Linked DNA regions of Thalassoroseus pseudoceratinae. The protein of the gene in region 2 interacts with the protein of the main gene of each other region in a pairwise test. Links are inferred from orthologs where the notes say so. Each region holds a gene or a part of one and is shown on either strand. Other genes may lie near its edges. The genes, in order: gyrA and G6R38_RS23805.

Region 1 (12,492 bases), on a different replicon or contig from region 2:
CCTTCGGATATTCCGATCCGGCGAGTTCACTCACAGGACGCATCACTGGAATCGGAACAACGCCGTTGTCGTAGAACACAACAACATGCGTGTCTCCTGGTTCGCCGACGGAGACCAAACCGGATTCGGAAATGTCCGCGACTGTGTCGTTGTTGGTTTGGAAGCGGGACAGGTCAGTTACGTCTTCACGGCTACCATCCGACCACACAGCAACCACATTCAGCTGCTGAGTTTGATCGTTGGAATCAAAGATGATTTCACTTGGACTGACATCAAGTCGCACAAAATCTGGCGTTTCTTTTGTGACGCTCTTGGCCCCATTGCTTGCCCAGGCCAAGAAGACTTTGTGTTCCCAACTGCCGGTTTCGTACCGTTCGCCACCTTCGTGGATCTCCACCATGGTTGGCTTCTGGATGAACAGGCTTTCCGCAGGATTCTTGAGGTTCACTCGCGGTTCATCGCCGGCGGTAAGGTTCTCGTGATCCATTTTGAAGTCATAGCCGAACAGCGAGAGACGGAATCCGCCTTGTCCCTGGAACGATCCGTGGCAGGCCCGTCCATTGCAACCCAGCCGACTCATCAACGGGACAATGTGCTTTCGGAAGTCAGGAGTTTCATCGCTCTTGGTTGCGAAGCGTTGGCTAATTGGCCGGACGACATCATCCGCCGCGAATCCAACGCCTGCCTCGGCGAGTATCGCCAGACAGAACGTAAATGAGACAAGAACTTTCATGGACAGGCCTCTCCTCATGCAAGGGCGACTCAGGCGAACATGGTTTCGAAGTGAGTAAATTTGAGTGTTGGGTATTAGCGGCAGATTCAGCGAACCATCTGATGAGCGTTACTTCGGTTCTTTTCGGGAATTCTTCGGTCCCTGTGCGTTCGGACTTTCTGCTTTGATTTGAATCCGTTTCGGCATCGGTTTCTTTGTGCGTTGTTCGTTCTTAGAGCGTTGATCAGTCTGTAGACCCAAGCTCCGACGAATCATGTTGAGTTCCTTTTTCTTCGCGAGTTCGGCGTTGCCGTTCAGTTCGGCAATTTGCTCCAAGATTCGATTGAGCCGTTCGCGAGTCCGGTTTCGGTCCAACTCCAAAATTTCTGTGCGATTACGAATCTTTTCCGCTAACAACTTGTCAATTTGGCTCATCAGTGCCGGGTCGTCCGCCATTTCCATCTGAGCGACCAGCAACCGCAACCGCGAATCGAGTTTCCATTGACTGAGCAGCAATGCGAACCGTTCGGGAGATCGTTCGCGAAAACGTTCCAAACGCACATGGGTTTGATGGAGTTGGACGATGGCACTGCGGTATTCGTCTCGATTGCCTTTTTGCAACTGCTTGACAAGTTCCGCGAGTTCCGGGTGGTGTTGACGGGCAAATTGCAGGGCGTTCTTCTCGTCCTGCGGGGTCAACTTCGGCTTCTCGTCTTTCGATTGAGCGAACCCAGAAGGGCACACACAGGCCGCGAAAATCAGCAGCAACAATCCAGTGCGGATTCGTAGAGACATCGTCATTCTCAATTCTCCATAGTGGCGTTGCCGGGAGTGGTGGTCGCCGGTTGATTCGCAACTGCTGCGAGCATCCAATCAAATTCATTGTCGGCTGCAACGGAGTCGCTTGCGGACTCTTCGGCATCCGTCCAATCCTCGCTCAACTTTGCCGTCACGACATCAATCTCCGCACTCGAGCGAGTCCACAGGGATACCAATTGGCCCGCCATGGAGTCATTCACCGAAGTCTCTGTTGAAGAGGTTTCTTCAGTTGGTGAAGTGACGTCATCCGTCATTCGTGGCGGACGAATTTTCGGTTGCAATTCGGCGATCCGCTGTGGTTGTGGCATCAACCACAGGCAAATGACCACCACGCAAGCCAATAAACTTGCCGCTGCAAAACCCCACCGAACGCGAAGGTTGTCCGCTTCGGAACTGGAGATCATTGGTTGGTCGATGACTTCGGAATCGGCGATCGCCTGGATGGATTGGACCGCAATCGCAACCGACTCGCAGCGATACGGGTCGTCCTGGAGCGAGTGCTCGAACGCCTCGGCTTCCTCCGGAGACAATTCACCGAGGACATAACGGAACGCGAGCCATTGCGTTTCATCAGATGGCGTCCCGGATTCCGCGTTTTGTTCGGATGTATTCATGGTCGATGCTCGGGGGAGATGCGGACGGCCAATCGTTTCAGGGCAGTTCGCATTCGGGTCAGCACAGTTCCCAAAGGGAGATCAAGTTCTTCGGCAATCGCCGCAAACGTTTTATCTTCGTAGATTCGCAGTTGAACCACACTTCGTTGCTCTGGTGACAGAGACTTGATTGCCTCTCGAACCGCGAGGGAGGTTTCTTCACGACTGGCTTGGTCATGGGGAGATTCGGCCCCCCGATGGTTTTGCCAGTCCTGTAACTTCAAGAGCGTTCTTGTGTGAGTTTTGTTCCGTCTTCGGAGTTCCAAAGCCTCATTGAGAGCCACCCGATACAGCCAACCTTTGACGGTCTCCTGACGAACGGTGTCACCACGTTCGACGGCTTTGGAAAAGGTGTTTTGCAAAGCTTCGACCGCAAGATCGCCGTCTTTGAGAACTCCGATGAGAAATGCCCGCAAATCGTGGGCATGCTCAGAATACAGCGACTCAATCGCTGCAGCATCCAATCCCTCCGACTCAGGTGGATGATTCAAACTGGACTCCGAAATCTTGTTGGGCTGATCGCATCAGCCACTCACTGAGAAATGATGGACGAGCCGTCCATTTTATTTGCGGGAATTGGAAAAAAACTCCCGTGGCCGGAATTAGAAAATTCCGCAAAATACGTAAAACCCCTATATTTCATCTTTTCAGCACCCCGGTTGAAATAGTTATAACGGAAAGAGTGGTTTTACCAACTCTTACGGTTATACCGAATTTTCGAGGAATAGTTGAAATGCGTATACACTTAGGGCTTGTTTTGGTTGTCACGTTGGGCGGGGTGGTGACTGCCATCGCTGGGCCAATGTCGTGGCAGAGTGAACCGGAGGGAACATCGTTCCCATTGTTGATTCGCTATCGACTTTCCGAGGAGGCGGTGGAATCTCCCCGCGTTCGTGTTCCCGAGCTTCCATCCTTGTCATATCCGGAACTTCCGCCAACTCCGGATTTCTCGATCGCTCCCGCCGCGGAACCACTCAGCATCGAGGAGAATCTTCAACAATCACCCGACGTCGAAGAGTCACCGATTCCCGATCAATCCGAGGCGAAGTCCAATCGCGGGCACTGGGAGATTGAACGCCGAATCAAGGCATACACACCCGGTCGATATAGTTTCGGTTCTCCGAAGCGAATTTGGGTCAGTGAGGGTGGTTCGAAAAAGAAAGCCCCCGCTGTCAAAGAGAAAACCCAGGCAGAAGTGGTCGATGATCAAGCCGCCGCTCCATCGGAACCGGAATCGAACTTGCAACCAGTCCCAACCTTGATACTCCCGGAACGCTGTGTGGATTGTGAGTCTCGATCAGTTCCACTGCGGCCTGTTGCCGACTACCCGATTCCTAATCCGCCGATTACCGGTAGCTTGCCAGGACCAATCAAGGCCCGTTTGAACTACGGTCTGAGTCGCCCGGTATGGTAGAATTCCGCGATCACTTCTCTTTCACGAGGATGGTCGCTTGAAACCGTTTGAACTGACTGAAGAACTTGCGGAGAAATGCTGCCGGTTGGCGCTCGATTGCGTCGACCGGGAGTATCCCAACCACATTCAGCACGTCCTATCGAAACCGGACGACGTGGGAACTCCCGCCCAACTGACGCCGATCTTCTATGGCTGTTTCGATTGGCATTCTGCGGTTCACAGCCACTGGTCATTGCTTCGAATCGCACGCACGTTCCCAGGGTTGGAAGTCTCTCGTTCGGCGATGAACGTTCTGGGGCGACACTTCACGGAAGACAAAGTCCACGGCGAAATTGCTTACCTCTCACATCCTGATCGGACAGGTTTCGAACGCCCTTACGGATTGGCGTGGCTGCTGCAATTATGTGCCGAATTACAAGAGTGGAAGATTGCGGAGACGATCCGTTGGACGAGCTCATTAGAGCCATTGGCAGAACTGGTCGTTGAGCGGTTAACTTCGTGGCTGCCAAAGTTGATGGCCCCGATTCGATCCGGCGAACATAGTCAGACGGCGTTTGCCCTTGGCTTGGTGTGGGATTGGGCGACTACATTGGACCGGCGCGAAGTTCTGGAATTGCTCCACCAACGAATTCGGGATTTCTATTTACAGGATCGTAACGCTCCGGTCGCGTATGAACCGTCAGGGCATGACTTTCTCTCGCCCACGCTCGCGGAAGCGGATTTCATGCGACGCGTTCTACCGCAATCGGAGTTTGCGGATTGGCTCACGGATTTCCTGCCATGCTTGACGGACGGAACGGTTCCGTATTCCGTGCAAACAGTAACCGATGCCGCCGATGGCAAACTGTCGCACCTCGACGGATTGAACCTAAGCCGTGCTTGGATGTTACAGGGAATCGTCCATGCTCTTCCGCAAAAGGATGCGAGACGGCAACCGCTTGCAGACGCTGCGAAAACTCACGCCGATGCCGGTTTGCAGAGCCTGACCGGCCACCATTATGCCGGTGGCCATTGGCTCGGAAGCTTCGCCGTTTATCTTCTGACCAACCGTGGACTGAATACCGATCAGGCCTCTTGATCGTCATCCGATCGTGAATCGTCTCCTGCGTCCAATTCGGTGGTTGGTTCCGACGTCTCTGGGACGGAATCAGTGGCATCGTCCACCGGAGTTTCCGCTTCGTCGTCGGCTAGGCTTGCGGCGACTTCGTAAGGAATCCGGGCGGTCGAAACAAGTTTATCGCCCTCTTCGAGACGAATGACTCGCACGCCTTGCGTGTTGCGACCGACCTGACTGATGTCACCGGCGCGAATCCGTTGAATTTTGCCTTTGGCAGTCACCATCAAGACTTCATCTTGCTCGGAAACGGAAAGGACATCAATCACAGGACCATTCCGCTTTGTCGTCTTGATGTCGCGGAGTCCCTTGCCCCCGCGATTTTGTCGACGATATTGAGCATTGCCACTGTAGGCATTTGCTTCTTCGGTTCCCTCGTCATCAGACTCGACCGCGTCATCGTCGACTTCGTCGCCGGAGACATCTCCCGGCCCGAACGGTGTCCGTTTTCCGTACCCGTTTTCGCAGACGGTCAGCAATGTGTGATCATCGGCAGGGATTGCCATCCCAATAACAACATCCGACTTGCCGAGTTTGATTCCTTTCACACCGCGTGTTGCGCGACCCATCGCACGGGCATCGGACTGCGAAAATCGAATCGCCATGCCGCTGGAGGTTGCTAGCAAAACGTCGTCATCTTCACCGACAATTCGCACGTCGATTAGGCGATCATCATCATCCAAATTGATGGCGATCAAACCGCCTTTCAACGGCCGACTGTACGCAGAGAGAACCGTCTTCTTCACGATTCCACCTGCCGTAACCTTAATCAAGTAGCGGTCTTCGGCGAATTCCCGGACAGCGAGACACTGTTCGACCCGTTCATCTTTGTCGAGTTGCAACAAGTTGATCAACGCTCGCCCTTTGGCGGTCCGACCTTGAAGCGGGAGATCGTAAACCTTGGACCAGTAAACCTTTCCGCGATCGGTGAAGAACAGCAAATAGTCGTGCGTGCTGGCGACGAAGAGGTGTTCGATGGGGTCGTCGCCGTCACTCTTCGCACCGGCGATACCACGTCCGCCACGGTTTTGCGCTTGGTAGACGGAAAGTTGCGTTCGCTTCACGTAGCCGCGTTGCGACAGCGTAACGACCATCGGCTCTTCGGTGATAAGAGCATCACGATCAACATCGCCGAGTTCTTCGTCGGAGATGGTTGTCCGTCGCTTCTCGCCATACTTCGATTTGAGATCTTCCATCTCGCCACGAATCACGGCTCGGATGTTGGCTTCATCGGAGAGCAGTTCGAGGTAACCTTTGATATCCTCCAGCAACTTCTGGTGTTCACCGCCAAGTTCCTCCCGTTCGAGGTTAGCGAGTGAACCAAGTTGCATCGAGACAATCGCCTCGGCTTGCCGTGTGGTCAGGTTGTAGTTGGCGGCCTCGTCATTCTCCATCGAGAACAAGCGGAAGCCCTCGGTTCCCAACGCCCGTTCAACCATCTCACGCGGAACATCAATTTCCGTTAAACGTTCGCGTGCTTGCGCGCGACTCGACGAATCCCGAATCGTCTGGATGACGTGGTCGATATCGAGCTGGGCAATCAACAGCCCCTCGACCACGTGCTTCCGCTTTCGCGCTTCCCCAAGAAGATATTCGGTTCGACGACGGATGACGTCGATACGGTGCCGCAGGAACTCTTGAATTAACTCTTTGAGAGTTAACGTCTTCGGTCGGTTGCCGACAAGTGCGAGCAAAATCATGCTCACCGTCACTTGCAGCGGTGAGTACTGGAACAGTTGCGCCAGCACAACTTCCTTGTCGGCGTCTTTTTTAAGGACGATATGCAGTCGGACCTGCCAAGACGGGATCTTCCGGTCCGTCAGGTCGATGACACGGGCGATGCCTTTGACCCGATCTTCTTTGGCGAGCGCTTCCAGTTTTTCACGGATGCGGTCGCGTGTTTCGAGGTACGGAATTTCGGTGACGACAATGACGTCACTTCGACCGTCAACTTCAAAGTGCGTGCGAGCGCGGAGTGTGATCGTCGAACGTCCCGTTTGGTAGGCCTGCCGCGTTCCGAAGCGGCCCATGATGATGCCACCCGTCGGAAAGTCTGGCGCGGGAATGGCTTGCATCAATTCATCGACCGTCACCTCGGGATCGTCGATGAGCATGATCACGCCGTCACACACTTCGGACGCGTTGTGTGGAGGGATGCTCGTCGCCATCCCGACGGCGATCCCATTCGACCCGTTGACCAGCAAGTTCGGGAATCGGGACGGCAGCACGACCGGTTCGGTCATGCGTTGGTCATAGGTCGGAACGAAGTCGACCGTTTGCCGTTTGAGGTCGTGAAGCATCTCCGATGCCACCGCCGACAATCGGGCTTCCGTGTAACGCTGAGCAGCGGGCGGCAGACCGGCGAGCGAACCAAAGTTGCCTTGTTTGTCGACCAGCGGCGACCGCATCACCCAGTCTTGAGCCAACCGCACGAGGGTTGGGTAGAGGCCTTCACTCCCGTGCGGGTGATAGTTCCCGCTGGTGTCACCGGTGATCTTCGCACATTTGATTCGCCCGGAATTCGGCCCCAAATTCAGGTCGTTCATAGCGACGAGAATCCGCCGCTGCGAAGGTTTCAAGCCGTCACGCGCGTCGGGGAGCGCACGACTGATGATGACGGACATCGCATACGTGAGATAGCTGTCACGCATCTCATCTTGGATGTCCAATTGTTGAATCCGACCGCCACTTGGGGTTGGAAGATTGTTAGGATCGTCGTTTGTGGGAGGTTCGTTGCCGTCGGCCAAGTTTTTGGCTCCTTCTCACTAGGTGACGCTAGCACCTAGTCAAATTCGATGCCGCAAAAATTGATCTGATAATTATACGGAATCAACCTTTGAGATTCAACACAAACCGTTGCTGAAACAATGACTTCCGTCGAAAAGTCGTGTGGAAAATGCTGGTGATGTTGCCTAAGTTCTCTAATCGTTGGATCGGCTGGAATTGGAGGGGTTTTTCTGTTCCGAACGACACTTCATTCGATGGGATTGGAATGGATTTTCCGCAGGCCGGAATGTGGTTTTCGAGGACGTTGTCGCTGGTGTGGGTTAGGTTTGAAGCGGAAGCCGGCTCGTCGATTGACCGGGATCAGAATCGCTTGCGAATGAAACGGATGGCGTAATGAAAATGAGTCTCCTATCGAAGTATGGGCAGAATCAACCTTCCATGACGAGTTGGGCTCGGCAATGGGGATGGAAAGTGGGGGTTGGATTGATTCTCTGTGGAAACTCGGGCTTCGCGCAGCAACCGCCGAGTCTCGACACCGTCTTGTTGCAACCGCCAGCACCCATGGTGGAAGACGCCGATGCAGACGACACAAAATCGGTTGAGAAACCACCGGCCAAGGCGGCAGAGCCCGATTCGGAACCAGCTCCGGCCCCAGAACAGACGCTGCCTGCACGAGCCGAGCAATACACGAACCAGATTATTAAGTTGCGTCGACTCAAAGAGAGCCTGATTGCCGCACCGCGAACGGTAGACCGAATCGATTTGCAAATCGAGGCGTTGACCAGCTTGATTCAAGAGGAAGCGTCGGATCGGTTGGCGATCGCTTTGGAGCAATCTGACCCGGTCGTGCGGGATCGTCAACTCAAAGATCTGATTGCCAACCGATTTTACGCGGGAACTCCGGCTGCTGAGGAAGCCGGGAATTTGCTGCAAAAACGCAATGTTGACGGGAAACTTTATCCTGACATTGCCGCAGCTGAAGCCGCCCAAGATAAAATCGACGCCCAGGACAAAGCCGACCAAGAGAAGGCCGAACAGAAGGCGACCGCGGAACTTGAGAAACTTGCGGACCCCGCCCTTGCGAAAGAGCTTCTTCCGGCAATGGAACGAATTGCGAATGAACGTTTCGAATCGATTCGGCGTTTGGTTCCCAGTCAGCAAGTTTGCAAACTGCGGGAGTTTATCAACGACTTCCCCGAGACCAAAGCGGCTGCGGTAGCGGAACAGTTGATTGCGTTGCGGAACGCGGAAACAGAACGTCGCGGCCAGGATCGTCTTCGCCGTGCGATGATGGCTCCGTTGAATTACGATCAACGCTGGCGACGGCTCAAAGAGTTGATTCGTGATTTCCCTCAGACTTCAGCAGCGATGGAAGCCGAAAGTCTCCTGAATCAACACGCGACAACTCTTCCACCCACGACCTTGCACAACCACTCATCTGAGAGAGTCCGATTTTCGATCGAGACAGTTTACGATGGCGAGACTGTCTACCGTCTTTCGCCGGGCGATTCGATCAACGTGACTTTGATGTTCCCGGCCTTGCTCCGTGTTTCGATCAACGAGGACGTTCACCCCTCACGAATTTTCCCAGGAAGTTCGATTGGCCTGAGTCCGAATGTCAGCGTGAGCGGTTCCGGCTACTCGACACGAGGTTGGTAGTCACGGTGTGATTTTTCTGTCCAAGCTTGGCGCCCCGACTTTCTGTGCGTATCACAGAAGGAGGGGCGTTATGAATTCCAACACCGATAGCAGCACACTGTGGGCATGGTCCCTGACCATTCTTGGTCTGGTGCTGTCACTGTCGTCGTTTCTTGGTGAGGAACTGCGGATACTGTTGCTGTGTGTCGGATTGGCGTTGATGCTGCAAGCGATCCCGGTGTGGTTGATGGGACAGTATCTCGGACGGCGTCGGCGACGCCGTGCCCTGGAGTTTGTGGAGCGAATCGGCGGGCGAATCGTGACCCGTCTTGCCGCCGACCCATCGCAAATCTTGGGAATCGATCTCTCGAATACGCGGATTCAAAATTCCGATCTCGACTATCTCAACGGTTTTTCCGGTCTGGAACGACTGAACCTGGCTCACACGGATATTGATGGTGAGGGCGTTGAGTTACTGGTTTCGCTTCGGTGGTTGAGGGACATCGATCTCAGCCATACGCGTGTGGGAGATGTTGGGCTCAAACGTTTGGCAGCGTTGCAACGGCTTCAGCAGGTACATTTGGCAGGAACGGAAATCACGCCCGATGGCCTCGCCGAATTCATTTGGCGTCGGGCGGATGTGGAGATTCACCCGCGGGGACTGCTAACGACATTGGATGGTATCCGCGTTTGATTCCATAATTGGCCGCGATCATCGGGAGTCGCAGTGGTTTCAATATCCTCATCGTCGAGTCGTCGTTCAGCCTCCCGGACGTACGCTGCAAGTTGTTCGTCGATTGCTTCGTAACCTTCAGACGGAAACAACCGAAGCAGTTCTTCCACTCGTGCCGGTTGGTTTTCGAGACTGGCCAAAACGATCATGCCCGCTTGGCCACGAACTTCCGACTCTTCGACGAGCGGTGGCACACCGCGTTCGAGCAACAGTTGAAAGACCTGCCGAGCCTTCTCGAGTTGAAGGGTTCGCAGATACAGCAATCCAAGTTGCTCGTAAGCTGCCAATCGGTATTCCGCATCCGAATCGGACTCGAAACCCGTGATGACCGCCATCCAGTAGTCTTCATTATCTCGAAAGTCCGAAAGCCGGGCGAGCTCGATTTGGGCAATCGCTGACGGTAACGACGGGGCATTGCTGGAATTTGTTGGCGGTGTCGAAAGTGGCGGGGCGGGACGTGTGAGCAATCCCACACCAATTCCGAGTGCACAAAACAGCAAGAACACGCCAACACAGCCGGCAACTTGCCAACTGGTTGGAAGTTTGCGTAGCTGCTCGAGGACGGATGTTTTGGGGACCACCGGCCGCGAATCGAAACCGGAAAGAGTTAGCGTTGACGGTTCGATATTTTTGCTTAGCGCGGACGAGATCTCTTTCAAATCCCGCAGCAACTCACCGGCATCGGAATAACGATCGGCGGGTTTCTTGGCCATCAATCGATGTACCACGTGACACAACGCAGGAGGCAAATCCGGACGCCGCTCGACGAGGCTGTCCGGCTGTTCGTTGAGGTGCTGAATGGCCACACTCATCGGGGTTTCCCCCTGAAACGGTGGGCGACCTGCGAGCATGTGGTAACAAGTTACACCGAGGGAATACAGATCACTCTTGTGACTGACTTTGTGTCCCTGGACTTGTTCCGGACTCATATAGAGCGGCGTGCCCATTGTCGTGCCGATCTGCGTCAATTCCACGACTGATCCGTCCTGCGGAGCTGCGAGTTGGGCCAGACCGAAGTCAGCCACTTTGACGACTCCCTTCCGCGTGACCAGCATGTTTTCGGGTTTGATATCCCGATGAACAATTCCCGCACTGCCGGATTTCTCCAGAGCAGACGCCATTTGTTTCATCAAGTGGAGGGCAATTGACGCCGACGGCGGGCCTTTGCGTTTGATGTACTGTTTGAGGTTGAGTCCCTGAACGTACTCCTGTGCAATGAAGTGAATTCCGTTCTCTTCGCCAACGACGTATACCTGGACGATGTTCGGGTGGGACAAAGTCGCTGCCGCATGGGCTTCGCGTTCAAACCGCTTCAGTGAAAGGTCGTTCTCGCTGACATCTTCCCGCAGAATCTTGACGGCAACCTGCCGATGCAACGAGGTTTGCTCAGCAAGATAAACTTCCGCCATTCCGCCGCGACCGAGAAGTCGCAGCAGGCGGAATTCTCCCAACATGGAACCCGGCGGTAGAATCTCCATCGAAATCGAGGTCGATCGTTTGGGCGGCACTGAAGAAGACTCTGGCGAGCCGGAGCGTTCATCGGCATCGGCTGTCGAATTAGCTCGCGACTCGTTCACCGGCAGGGTCCCAGGTGTTTGGATGGCGTTTCGATTGACCGTTCCATTTTAGGCAATCAGAGTGACTTACGGAAAGGTTTGAGTCTATTGCAATGTGAATTCGGGCAATTTCACCAGGTCGCCGCCGGCGAGGGCGGATTCGTGAGCACACAGTCCGACGCACGTCCAATTAGCACTTGTGATCGCGTTTGGCCACGGATCCCGGTCTTCCGTCAATGCCGACAGCATTTCATTGACCATGTGCGGATGTGAACCACCATGTCCGCCGCCTTGTACGAACGAAAGGTGATCTGCATCTTCGATTGACTGCGTGAATTTCTGTATGGGCTCTGGCAGCAGGTGAGCGTAATCGGGAACCTCGACCTTTTCCGGAATCTCCGGTTCGGGTTTCTTCGCGGTGTGAAGGACGTGTGGTTCGTTTTCGATCAAGGTCCACTCGAAACTTTTCTTCGATCCGTAAACGTCGAAACTCTCCCGGTACTGGCGAGCGGTGTCGTAGAGGAATCGCCAAATGTGAGCGGCGATATCACTATCTTTAATCTTGATATGGCAGCTTTCCACCGCAAACCGGTTGCCGGATTTCTGTGCGATATCTTCGCGAACAGCCCCTGACCCGAAACAACTCACGGTCTCCGCGCGACCATCCACCAATCCCAAAACCGGGCTGACGACGTGCGTCGCGTAGTGCATGGGAATCATACGTTCCCAATAGTCTGGCCAACCATCCATGTCTTGCGGGTGCGAGGCCTGCATGTATTGAATTTGGCCCAGTTCGCCCTTTTCGTACAACTCCTTGATGAACAGGAATTCGCGGCTGTAGACGACCGTCTCGGCCATCATATATTTTTTGCCGGTGTCCGCGACAGTTTGGCAGACTTTGTCGCAGTCCTCGATGGTCGTCGCCATTGGCACCGTGCACATGACATGCTTACCGGCTTTCAGGGCTTCGATGCTCATCCATGCGTGATCGGGAATCGGGCTGTTAATGTGCACGAAATCAATTTCCGGATCAGCAAGCACGTCTTCGAATTGCGTCCGGCGGTTCGCAATTCCGAATCGATCACCGATTTCGTTCACACCGGTTTCATTCCGTCGGCAAATGGTG
Region 2 (12,273 bases):
CCGTTCAAACTAAGCAGCCTGCGAAGCCCTTGCAAGGTGTCAAAATGCATGCTCAAGAAATCTTCAAACACCAGACACCGTGGGATCAAGCAGTATAAGCCACCACACAGTATCTCTACCTACCTAACCGCGTATTGATTACTAGAAACCCTGCTCAGCCTGCTTGCAGTATCAGTATTCTCACTAACAGAGAAATGATTCAGGAGCAAAAACCAAGGAGAGGTGCGTTGCAGACCTGTTCTTCTGCAAGAACTCCACACCAGATTGGATCTAGTTTTTCGATCGAGGTTCTTCGGGAAGCTTCCATTCGCGTGGCGGCCATTGTTTTGGCAACGGCAATGATGTTTCCGTCTTCGGGCCGACGAAATCAGTGAACCTTGCCAGTTCGGTTCGAAGAAGCCTAGACACCGCAAGCGGTGGATCAGTCACCGGGGAGATCTCCGTCGGATCATTGAGCAGATCATAGAACTGACCAGCTTTCAGTTTCCATCGATTTGAGACGGCCGTATCATCTCCCAGCAGAATCACACGCTCCGCCACGCTTCTGTCATCCGTCAGCATTGGCAAGAGATTGATACCATCAAGATTCGTTGGCAACTCTTGACCTGCAGCCGCGAGAAGTGTGGGTAACAAGTCCACATAACTTGCAACAGTTTTGACTGTCCGTCCGCCTGCAATTTTCCGTGGCCAACGGATCATGGCAACCACGCGAACACCGCCTTCCCAAGTGGTAAACTTGTTCCCTCGTAACGGTTGATTATCCCCACCATGCTTGGGGTCGGCACCGTTATCACTATGAAAGATAACGATTGTATTCTGTGCGAACTCTTTCCGATTCAACGCTTCAAGGATGTCACCAACATTCCGATCAAGAGCAGATACCATCGCAGAGAACGTTTGTCGGATGGTGTTTCCTCGGCCTCGCATGCCATAGCTCGGTGCGTTCTCCCGACGAGCCAAACGACGCACGGTATTCGGTGCCAAGTCAGCCGTCGGCACGAAACCATAGTCATTCAAATCCGCTCGTTTCGCTTGAAGTGGCGAGTGCGGAGCATTAAAGGCTACAAACATATAGAACGGTGAACTCTTAGATTGGTTATCAATAAACTCCACGGCAGCTCGGCCAATCAAGTCGGTTAAATATCCTTTTTCCATACGACTTTCATAGTTCGTATGCCAATCGAGTTCTCCATGCCGATGTCGACTAAAGTAGTCAATTGCACCGTTATAGTGCCCAACAAAATGCGTGAATCCATGTTTGAGCGGATGGAATCGAGTTGAGCTGAGACCAAGATGCCATTTGCCGAACAGTCCACGATTTTGATATCCGCCTTGTTGAAGTAACTCCGGCGTGGTTTGCTCGGCTGGTGGTAAACCGTGACGTTTGTCAGGGGAAACAACGCCGCCCCAAATCCCGAAACGAAATGGATATCGACCAGTCAACACCCCCGCCCGTGTCGGAGAGCAAATCGGTGTCACATAGAATCGTTCCAGCACAACCGATTCTTTGGCCAACTCATCGATCACAGGCGTACTGATTTTGCGATTATGAAAACCAACATCGTTCCACCCCAAATCGTCGACGATGATATGCACAATATTAGGTGGTTCAGATGCCAGCAATGCGACTCCATTGAGCAGAACAAAATATAGAGGAAGTAGCCGGCAACAATTCATTGTTAGTCACCTTCATATGGGAGACGTTGATTGGCTTTCAATAACTAGCGCTGAAACTTAGTTGTCTGACTTCCCACCCGGCGTGATTTTCAGGTAACTAACTTTCCCCTCGAATGTATTCGGCGACTCATAGTTTCCAGCGGCAGATAAATCATCGCGGCCAATACTCACGCCATCTTTCGGTTGAACCGGAATTAGCCCTGGTGAATCCATTTCTTGAAGATGGTTACCATCGATTGAAAGCGACATTCGATCGGCCGTTAGCCTCGCCTCAAAGTTGAAACTCTTGGGCACTGGCTCTTTGAACTTGAGTCGAGTGACGGCCCCATTGACCCGAACATCAAAGATAAGTCGCCGATTCAACAGATGGACGGCATATCCCTGTTCACGTCCTCCTTGCGCCACAATAACGCCATCCTTATGAGCACCCTGAACTTTCGCGGAGATCGTGACAGGACGATTCGCGATCTTAGGCGGTTCCTGATCTGCACGACTTACGTTTCGATTGACCGGTTTAGCGTATGTTGCGAGGATCTTCGCTAGCTTTTGAACGACCTCTGGCTCTTCGCTAGCGTGATTGCGAGTTTCATGCGGGTCGGTTTGGTAGTCGTAGAGTTCATACTCAACAGACTCGTCAGCACCGTCCCAGTCCCGCCATTCGACGAGACGGTAGCGTTTTGTTCGGATCGCGCGTCCGAGTTTTTGTTTTGGATAGGCATGGTAGGCATGGGTGCGAACTCTCTTCATGGGATCATTCAAGACCGGAACTAGGCTCACACCGTCAATTGATTGCGGCACCCTTTTTGGTTTCGGGAGACCGGCTAGTTCTGCAAGTGTCGGAAAGATATCTACACTTTCCGCTAACTGACCAGTCGTAGTCCCTCGTTTCGTAACACCAGGAGCAGCAATGAGAATCGGAATCCGATTGGCTTGTTCATAGTTCGTATGCTTTGTCCAAATACCGAGGTCACCCAAGTGAAAACCATGATCACCCCAAAGGACAATAATTGTATCTTCAGTGAGTTCTAAACGTTGCAGTTCATCCAATACCTTGCCAATCTGCGTATCGACAAAACTCGTGCTAGCATAGTATCCATGAATGAGTGTTCGTTTGAGTTCCTCACTGAAGACCGCATTGCGATCGGTTGGGACCGGTTTATAGTTCGTGATCTCACCGCCCCGCTTCCCGGCAACTTTCGGTGCATCCTGTGGAAGTTCCTCATGTTGAGGTAACGGCAACATGGCCGGATCATAGAGGTCCCAATATTTCTTGGGCACACTAAACGGGAGGTGTGGCCGAGCGAAGCCTGCGGCGATGAAGAACGGAGTATCGTCGTTGTCGCGTCGTCGCTTTGCAGATTGAAGTCGCTTGATCGTCTCCATTGCGACTCGACCATCGGCATATTCGATATCCGAAACATCCGGTGACTCGTAGGCTGCCCCGCGTGGCAGAGATCGAATCTGTCCGAGTTTCTGATTGGTAAAATAGGCCTCTTCACGAGTTAGTTTTCCGCCTTCCGTACTAGCCGGATCGACGTACTCAATCACCTTTTCTTTGAAGTGCGGGGCATGAAAGGACTCTGGGTCACCATTGTTCCCATGTCCAATGTGAAAAACTTTGCCGAGCGACTCAGTTCGATACCCGCCATGCTTGGCAAAGAACTGTGGCATCGTGACGGCGTTCGGAATCGTCTCTCGCAGTTGACTTCCCAAACCGTACAAGCCGGTTGATGTCGAATGCGAACCCAACATCAAGGTAAAACGCGACGGTGCACAGACGGCTTGATTGCAGTATGCGTTTTCAAAACGCATCCCCCACGATGCTAGTCGATCGATGTTCGGGGTTTTTGCGATCGGATCGCCATAGCATCCGAGTGTCGGCTTCAAGTCATCGACAAGAATAAGAAGAACATTTGGATGTTCCGCCTGTACGATGCCTGTGGCAACTTGTATTGACCAAACCGAGAGAATGAAGAATTGTTTCATGAGCGACGACTCTAGATATGATCGGTGTGTCGAACGACAGTTCTCACCAACCGATCATACCCAGACGGCTCAGGGATTTCATCAAGCCCCAAGTGGGCTCTTGAGCGTCTGCTGCTTAGGGATCAAATTTGAGAAATTGTAATCACTCTGCAAGTTGGGAACGTTCGAGGATAAACCGGGCGAAGTCTTCTTGTTTTTGCTTGTCCCGTCCGAAGGTCCCATGTGTTCCAGGGTACTCTTTGTAGATGATGTCACTTGCCGGTTGCTTGGCGTATTTGATCATCATCGCGACAAAGAGTCGGTTTTCTTCCTGCCGTCCGGGGTAGTCGTCATCACCGCATTGAATAAAGATAGGGAACGGCGTTTTTCGGACATGGTAGAGCGGGGCGAATTCGTCCGATAGCCCCGTGCTTGCGGAGACGCCTCGCTCCTTTCGCACGGTGAAGTGGGTAATCATGTGACCGCTAATTGGTAGTAGTCCAGCAATCCGATCGATGTCGATTCCCCGCTTATCGAGCCAACTCTTATCCATGGTGATCATCGCCGCCAGGTAACTCCCGGCCGACATTCCCCCGATAAAAATGCGGTCCGGATCGCCGCCGTACTTCTCGATATTTTTGAACGTCCAGGCGACGGCGTCCGCAGCGTCGTTTAGATAGTCCGGACATTGCGCTTTTGGGCTTAGTCGGTAAGACGGTGCGACGAGACACACCCCTTGGGACGTCAAATCCGGACCGCCACGACTGCCACCGACGATGCCACCACCGTGAAAGTAGATCAGCACTGGAAACTTCTGCTGATTCGTTGGCACATGGATGTCGAGTTGGCAGCGTTCCTTTTGATATTCCGTGCCGTTTTCAGGACCATAATAGATCCCTTCATGAACGGTCTTGTCCTCCGCGGACACAGGAATGGAACACAGCGTGACAATCACAATCGCCATGCAACCAAGTGCAGAAGAATGCATCGGTACTCCTGTTTGAAGCGTAATGCGGGATCGATGCGGTTGGCGATCCCCGGCGGGGCTACACGTCGAGGTCTTTGACTTCCAAGGCGTGTTTCTCGATGAATTCGCGTCGCGGTTCGACATGGTCGCCCATCAGCACGCGGAAAATTTCATCGGCCGCAGCGGCGTCTTCCATTGTAACTTGCAACAGGAGTCGGCTTTCAACATCCATACTGGTTTCCCACAATTCTTCGGGGTCCATTTCACCGAGCCCCTTAAACCGTGTAAGAGAAAGCCCTTTTTCCCCCAGCTTGCGGATTTCCGTGATGAGTTCCCGCAAGCTCGTTAGCAGGACTTCGCCATTCTCGCCGTGCTGAATAATCCATGGAAACACGGATTCGCCGGCACGGTTCACGCCGGACAGGAAGTTCTCCGCTTTAATCCCATACTCTTTGAGTTTCTTCAGCGTCTGATTGATCTGCCGAACTTCGTGCATGTCGACGACTTGCAATGCCAACTCGACTTCGACTTCCGCATCCTCGGGTTTGGCTTCGGCCGATTCGTCTGCGTCGGTTGGAGCTTGATCTTCGTCGTCCGCAACACGCAATTCCTTGCCCCGCTCTTTCTCTTGGTACTCAAGGAACTCTTCCAATTGTTCCTTGTGAAAGAAGTACCGCTGCTCACCGGCGAAGAACAGGCGATACCTTGGCAACAGACCTTCGGGAGACAGATGATTTTGCACGATGAATCGCAGTTCGATTCCGCGACGCTCCAGCAATTCGAACGGCTCTTCCAAGTCGTTGACCAAGCCAACAACTTTCTCGAAATGGTCACCTTCAAAGATCGTGCCGTCGGATTCGTATTTTAGCCGACTATCACGAGTTCCCAACTCGATGAGTTCGCTCATCATCTGCTCGTGCGTTTGCACATAGCGAGGATGTTCGCCCTTCTTCGGGTTTTTGCGTTGCACGCGGTACAACGGCGGTTGGGCAATGTAAATGCAACCATTGCGAACAAGTTCTCGCATGTGCCGGAACATGAACGTCAATAGCAGCGTGCGGATGTGGCTGCCGTCCACGTCGGCGTCGGTCATCAGAATGATTTTGCCGTACCGACGTTTTTCGACGTCTTCCAACTCCGCACCGGGAGGCACACCAATCGCCTTGAACATGGCCGCAACTTCGGCATTGCCGAGAATTTTGACGATCTGGGCTTTTTCGACGTTCAAGATCTTCCCGCGTAACGGAAGAATCGCCTGCGTGGTGGAATCGCGACCGGTATCCGCCGAACCACCGGCCGACTGACCTTCCACCAGGTACAGTTCAGACACATCGAGATCATGATTGCGACAGTCGCGGAGTTTTTCGGGAAGCCCACCGGTCGTCGTGCCCTTCTCCGCCCGGACCATCTCGCGGGCTTTTTTGGCGGCTTCGCGGGCTTCGGCGGCACGTTCGCCTTTGGTGCAAATCGACTTCGCGACTTGCGGGTGTTCTTCAAAGTATTTTGACAGCTTCTCGCCCACAAGCGAGGCCACAATCCCTTCGACATCGCTATTAGCGAGCTTCACTTTCGTTTGCGATTCGAAACTCGGCTCCGGCACACGCACGGTTACAACAGCCGTCAATCCCTCGCGGAAATCCTCACCGCTGGGGGAGACATCTTTGAACAAGTTGTTCTGTTTGGCGTAGTTGTTGATGGTCCGTGTGATCGCCGCCCGGAACCCGGAGAGGTGCGTACCACCTTCGCGGTTGTAGATGTTGTTCGCGAACGCCCGCACGTTTTCGGTAAAGGTATCGTTATGCTGGATCGCAACATGCACAAAGACTTTGCCGTTCGTGCCCTCGCCTTCGCCTTGGATATCAATCACATCGTTGTAATCGGGAGTGGACGCGCGGTTGAGGTACTTCACGAACTCAACGAGACCATTTTCGTAATGGAACTCGTCGGATTGTTCCGTACGTTCATCGCGGATGTGGATTCGCACGCCCGGCGAAAGAAACGCCAGTTCCTGCAATCGTCGATGCAACGTTTCATAGCTGAAAACGGTGTCGCTGAAGATGTCGGCATCGGGTTTGAAGGTAAGTTTCGTTCCTGTTTGATCGGTCTTGCCGAGTTTCTTGAGTGGATCGGTCAGCACCCCGCAAGCAAAGGACATCGTCCAGACTTGCCCTTCGCGACGCACTTCGGCTTCGAGCCATTCACTCACCGCGTTGACGGCCGTAATCCCGACACCGTGCAGACCGCCGGTGCCCATTTTGTAGCCGCTTTCCCGGCCGAACTTACCACCGGCGTGGATTTCGGTCAGCACGACTTCCAACGCCGATCGTCCGCCCATTCCCGCCATTGGTCCCACGGGAATTCCACGACCGTCGTCGGACACACTCACACTGTTGTCGCTGTGAATCACAACATTGATCGTCGTCGCATAGCCGTTGACGGCTTCGTCGATACTGTTATCGACGACCTCAAAAACCAAGTGATGCAACCCGTTCGTGCCGGCATCGCCAATGTACATCGCCGGCCGCGTGCGGATCCCCTCAATCCCTTTCAGAGCTTTGATTTGCTCGGCACCATAGTCGTCGAGGGACTTATCCTCCGGCAACATCTTCTTGATGTCCTCCGGATTCACATCCTCGTTGTCGTCTTCCAAAGCATCCGAATCCATTGGTTCACTCACGGCATATTCCTATGAACTTCGTCGAGTGCGTCGTCACGCACCTTCGAAAATGGTATTGGGCTCACGATGCGTGCCAACGCATCCAGCGATTCTTTTACGATGTCTTTGTGCTCAGCTTGAACTTCAAACTCTTGATTTTCAGGTCCGCGTGTTTGCTCGTGAGTTCGGCTAACAGATTCATCTGATGGAACGACACGAGTTCGCCGAGCATTGCGGAGTTGCTAACGGAAACGTGAAGCACACCGCGTTTGACTTCGATTGGTTTCGTGAATTCGGCGATGTGCTCCCCGGCGACTTCCCGCCAAATTTCATTAAGTTGAGTCTTCCCACGAACACGGGCAAACCCTCGGGCAGCGATCAATTCCGAAAGTGCTTTGGCAAGCGGTTGCGGTTCACGACGTGGACTCGACATCTACCCCTCCCGGGTCTTCGTTCAGTCTCGTGACAACGGCATAATGACGTAGGTGTATTCGTCGTCGGTCCGCAAGACAGCGGGGCTTTCAGGGTCGATCAGGTCCCACTTCACTTGTTTTTCCTGCTCCAACACACGCAGGAACTCGGCGACGAATCGCGGATCGAACTTGATGGTCAGTTCGTCTTCCTCGTACGAGATGGGAAGTTCGATCGTCGAGGTTCCGATCTCCGCGGCGGAACTGTTAAGCGTTAGCGTGCCGTCTTTAAAAGTGAAATCAACACCGCGACTGTCTTCATTCGTCACGATTTGAGCTTGCCGAACCGCCGAGTAGAACGGGCCGGTCACGAGTTCCACTGAGTGCTCGGGACTGCTGGGAATGACGTCGGCGTATTTCGGAAAACGTCCATCCACCAGACGGCTGTAGATCGTCGAGTTGCCGCACTTGATCAGCACATCGTTGGCATGAACGGCCAACTGAACTTCGGTTCCTTCCTCGATGCTCTTTTCGATCAAGCTCATCGCGGCCCGAGGAACCACCGGGGCGTTGTTTTCGGGATCGTCGGCCCCGTTCGATTTGCACGGAACTTTCACCAACGCCAATCGCCGACTGTCAGTCGCAACAAGAGCCATGCTGTCGGTGCCCAACTCGAGCAACACGCCCCCCAGGGCATACCGAGTGCTCTCGACATCGGTGGCGAAGATCGTTCGGCGAATCGCTTCCTTGAAGACATTCCCATCGACCACATGGAACTTCTCTTCCGCAAACTCAGCCACCGTGGGAAACTCGGCGGGGTCTTCGGCGGACAGACGAAATTCACTGTGCCCGGAACGAATCCAAACCTTGTCGTCTTCGATTTCGAAGTCCACGCTCTCGTCGTGCAACTCCCGCAGGATCGACAACACCCGAGCCGTCGGCAACAGTGTCTCCCCGGCGGATTGCGTCTCAACGCCAGAAATCTGATACCGAATTCCCACTTCCTGGTCGGTTCCAATCAACGTCGCCACACCGTCGGCAACATGGAGTTTGACATTCTTGAGAATCTCACGAGGCGTCCGCGAAGGAACAACCGTGTTGACGATCGTAAATGCCGTCATCAAGGACGGACGATGGAAGTGCAGTTTCATGGATTCGGAGCCGGTCTGGCTTGGTTGCCGACAAGTGGGGCCAAGTGATTCAAATCGGAAATTTTCGAATGGGAATTATACCGCATTTCACTGAAAAAACATAGAATGCACTACCATTCTCCCAGGAGATTCGGGTTCATGCCCCGGTCAACAAGCACAATCAACATTCTTCTCCTCTCTTCAAAAAGTATTTCATAGAAGTCTTATTATTAGGGACGTCATTTTTTGTGGATTCACGAAGGAATTATTTCCGTTACTGCCGAAATGACAAGATGTTACGATGATGGTTTCGTGAGATTTTCGTGCGGATAAGTTGTTGGTTTGGCGTTGGTGCGTGGTGGAGGAGGTGTCGACAGTTTCCACGTTTCCCACAACGCGGGCAGTCGCTCGTTAATTCTCAAACACACTCATCCACGAATGAACCGGTTTTCAACAAGTTAGACACACTCCTCGTCGGTGAAATTTCGCGATGAAACTCTGGTTGTTCAGTGATTGGCACAGTGATCGTGACGCCGCCGAACGGCTGGCCGCATGTGCTGATAACTTCGATGTGATCATCGGGGCGGGCGATTTCTGCAATGCTCATCGTGGGTTGGAACGGTGTTTGGCTCCGCTGAAATCGACCGCCACGCCGTTGGTTCTTGTGGCGGGGAATAACGAGACGACAGAGGAACTTCAAACCGTCTGCGAAGGTTGGCCGCAGACGTTCGTACTGCACGGATCAAGCGTTACCATTGCCAAACAGACGTTCTTCGGGTTGGGCGGCGGTGTGCCGGTGACTCCGTTCGGGAGTTGGAGTTACGACTTGACCGAAGATCAAGCCCATGAATACCTTGCGTCGTGTCCTGAAGGTGCGGTCTTGATCAGTCATTCCCCGCCGTTCGGGGTGCTCGATGTGTCTTCCCGACGCCAACACTTGGGAAGTCAAGCGGTGCGGGAGTGCATTGAACGGACCGTGCCGCGATTGGTTGTCTGTGGCCACATTCACGCCAGCGGCGGCCAAACCGAGGTTCTGGGCTCCACTCCCGTCGTCAACGCCGGATCCGCGGGGATGGAGTGGACGTTATAGATTCCGGTTCTTTCGGCTTTGACGATACGTATCACGAACGCTGCGAACTCAGCCGATCACCGGGTTGGATTTGGTGACCGTTCAGGAACGCCGCCGCTGGCATCGCTCGTTTGCCTTCCGGTTTGACTTCCAAGATGTCCAGCACACCGTCACCAGTTTGCACTAAAAAACGTCCTCGATCGCATTTCAGCACCGTTCCGGGGGCTTCATGGGACCGTTCCACATTCATCGCCTGCCGCGCTTGCATGACGATTAGCCGCAATGGCTTCTTGTTCGGCTGATTGAGGAACGTGAACGGATTCGGCCACGGCTGCATCGCTCGGAGATGGTTTGCGACCGCTGCCGCCGGTTTCTCCCACGGAATCGCCGCATGTTCCTTACGGAGTTTCGGGGCCTTCGTGACGCCGGTGGAATCCTGGGGCTGCCCAATGACTTCCTCACGGGCAAACATGCCCAACACCCGTGATGTCAACGGCACCGCCAGTGCTGCCAACCGTTCTTGCACCGCTCCATACTTCTCTCGGGAACCAATCTTGATGGCGTCGACCCCCAGAATTGGACCGGCATCAAGTTTCGGTTCGATCTGGAAAATCGTCACGCCGGTCGATGTCTCACCATTCAATATCGCATACTGAATCGGAGCCGCTCCGCGATACTTCGGCAGTAACGATGCGTGGAGATTGATTGCCCCAAACTTCGGCGTCTGAAGGAGTTCCGCTGAAAGAATCTGCCCGTACGCCGCCACAACGCACAGATCAGCGTTCAGATTTCGCAGATCCGCGAGTGATTCCGGCGTGTTCACGTTATCCGGCTGAAACACCGGTGTGCCATGGGCTTCGGCGGCTTCCCGCATGGGGTGCGGATGGTTATGGTGCCCACGTCCCTTGCGATCCGGTTGCGTGAACAACCCCACCACTTCGTGCGGCGAATCGTACAAACTCAAAAACGTCGGCAGAGCAAACGTGCCCGTGCCCATCATCACAAGACGAAGTGGATTGTAGAAAGCGGTGTCTCCTGGCATTCGATTAGAAATTCAACTTTGAATTTGGAACTACGGAACAATCTCGGTTCATTCTTCACGCCACTCATGGCCAATGAACTCGCAATCACATCCCATTTGTTGTGTGTTACATTTCGGGCATTGTTCGTAGTCGCAGGCGTGAAAGTGCAACTTGCCTTTGATAGTTCGACAATGCCGACACGGCCCAGCTTCCGCGATTCGCGGATTGAGAAAGTTTTCTTCGCCAAACGGAATCCGCCGATATTGTCCTTCCGCGTCTCGATAATGTGTCTCCAGCTGGGTTTCCGTCAAGGCATCTGCCCAGTCCCGACGGATCATTTGCCCAAACAGCGGAACCAATTCCATATCGGACACTCAGACTCCAATGACGGTTAAGCTGTTTGTGCCATCCCTTTTAGCTCGGCTTCGAGTTCCTCGTCCGACTTGAGTTCCCCGTCTGCTTGCCGACGTCGAAAGACGGTTTCGAATTCGGTCAGGAACTGCTCTGCTTCGGCTAAACTCTGCTCAGGAATGCGATCGATGAACAGCACACCGTCAAGGTGATCGTTTTCGTGTTGGATCACGCGGGCGGTCAAATCGTCGACTTCCCACTCGAATTCCTGGCCGGTCAAATCGTAGGCAACCACTTTGATCTTCGCGGCTCGTTTCACGGGTCCGTAGACATCCGGCAAGCTGAGGCAGCCTTCTTCACCCTCTTCGCTGCCTTTTTTGCTGATGATCTCCGGGTTGATGAAAACTTGCTCAAACTCTTTCTGCTTGGGATCGCCGGACGGGTTGATCACAAAGAACCGAAACGGCAACCCGACCTGATTAGCAGCCAGACCAATCCCCTTGGCGGCATACATCAGTTCGAACATTTCCGCGATCTTGGCCTTCAAGTCGGCATCGATTCGTGTAATCGGTAGCGACTTGAACCGCAAAACGGGGTGGGGATAGTGAACAATTTCCATGATCGCGTTTCAGCTTGGCGGAACCTAATAATTGAAGCACCTCAGTATAGGAATGTCCGCTAGAGGCGTCGAGTGCTTCGCCACCGCTCCAAACCAGAAAACGTTAAGAATCGGTCCGCATTCCGCCCGAGTTGACCCGCTGAGAGGATCAATTCTTGACTCTTTCCAATCAAGAGCGGACAATCAAAGGTGTTCAGTTATGTTTATTGGACAAAGTTGACGTCAAAACACCGTGATGCCGTATCCGAGAGTTATATGGAAGCCAAGCTGATTCCAGTTCTTGGTGGCAAGCCCATCAGTATCAATAGCGATCTGGTTCTCGTCGGTCGTAAACACGGCCTCTGCGACCTCATTCTGGAGAAAGCCAGCGTTTCTAAGCTGCACTGCTTAATCGTGAAAACCGACGG

The links.
Region 1: the proteins of G6R38_RS23805 (region 2) and gyrA interact in binary tests that used the Escherichia coli proteins (3 or more experiments, as listed by UniProt). The link is inferred for Thalassoroseus pseudoceratinae from one-to-one orthologs.

What each region holds. Positions count from the first base shown.
Region 1 is NZ_JAALXT010000003.1:590,748-603,239, forward strand. What follows is about bases 4,464-7,828. They hold gyrA (DNA gyrase subunit A), read right to left. Parts: upstream 7,460-7,828; coding sequence 4,664-7,459; downstream 4,464-4,663. Other genes in these bases: G6R38_RS12385 (DUF2891 domain-containing protein), read left to right, coding at 4,464-4,676. Outside these bases: G6R38_RS12360 (DUF1549 and DUF1553 domain-containing protein), read right to left, coding at 1-733; G6R38_RS12365 (hypothetical protein), read right to left, coding at 842-1,513; G6R38_RS12370 (hypothetical protein), read right to left, coding at 1,516-2,145; G6R38_RS12375 (RNA polymerase sigma factor), read right to left, coding at 2,142-2,675; G6R38_RS12380 (hypothetical protein), read left to right, coding at 2,918-3,598; more of G6R38_RS12385, read left to right, coding at 3,636-4,463; G6R38_RS12395 (hypothetical protein), read left to right, coding at 7,833-9,098; G6R38_RS12400 (leucine-rich repeat domain-containing protein), read left to right, coding at 9,169-9,771; G6R38_RS12405 (protein kinase domain-containing protein), read right to left, coding at 9,726-11,288; G6R38_RS12410 (Gfo/Idh/MocA family protein), read right to left, coding at 11,472-12,492. UniProt on the Escherichia coli protein: A type II topoisomerase that negatively supercoils closed circular double-stranded (ds) DNA in an ATP-dependent manner to maintain chromosomes in an underwound state.
Region 2 is NZ_JAALXT010000007.1:322,294-334,566, reverse strand. Bases 4,488-7,633 are described here. They hold G6R38_RS23805 (DNA gyrase subunit B), read right to left. Parts: upstream 7,287-7,633; coding sequence 4,689-7,286; downstream 4,488-4,688. Other genes in these bases: G6R38_RS23800 (DciA family protein), read right to left, coding at 7,381-7,633; G6R38_RS23810 (alpha/beta hydrolase), read right to left, coding at 4,488-4,630. Also shown: G6R38_RS23820 (arylsulfatase B), read right to left, coding at 271-1,677; G6R38_RS23815 (sulfatase), read right to left, coding at 1,735-3,663; more of G6R38_RS23810, read right to left, coding at 3,806-4,487; more of G6R38_RS23800, read right to left, coding at 7,634-7,698; dnaN (DNA polymerase III subunit beta), read right to left, coding at 7,720-8,826; G6R38_RS23790 (metallophosphoesterase family protein), read left to right, coding at 9,296-9,895; fmt (methionyl-tRNA formyltransferase), read right to left, coding at 9,927-10,916; G6R38_RS23780 (hypothetical protein), read right to left, coding at 10,965-11,270; def (peptide deformylase), read right to left, coding at 11,288-11,866; G6R38_RS23770 (FHA domain-containing protein), read left to right, coding at 12,122-12,273. UniProt on the Escherichia coli protein: DNA gyrase negatively supercoils closed circular double-stranded DNA in an ATP-dependent manner to maintain chromosomes in an underwound state.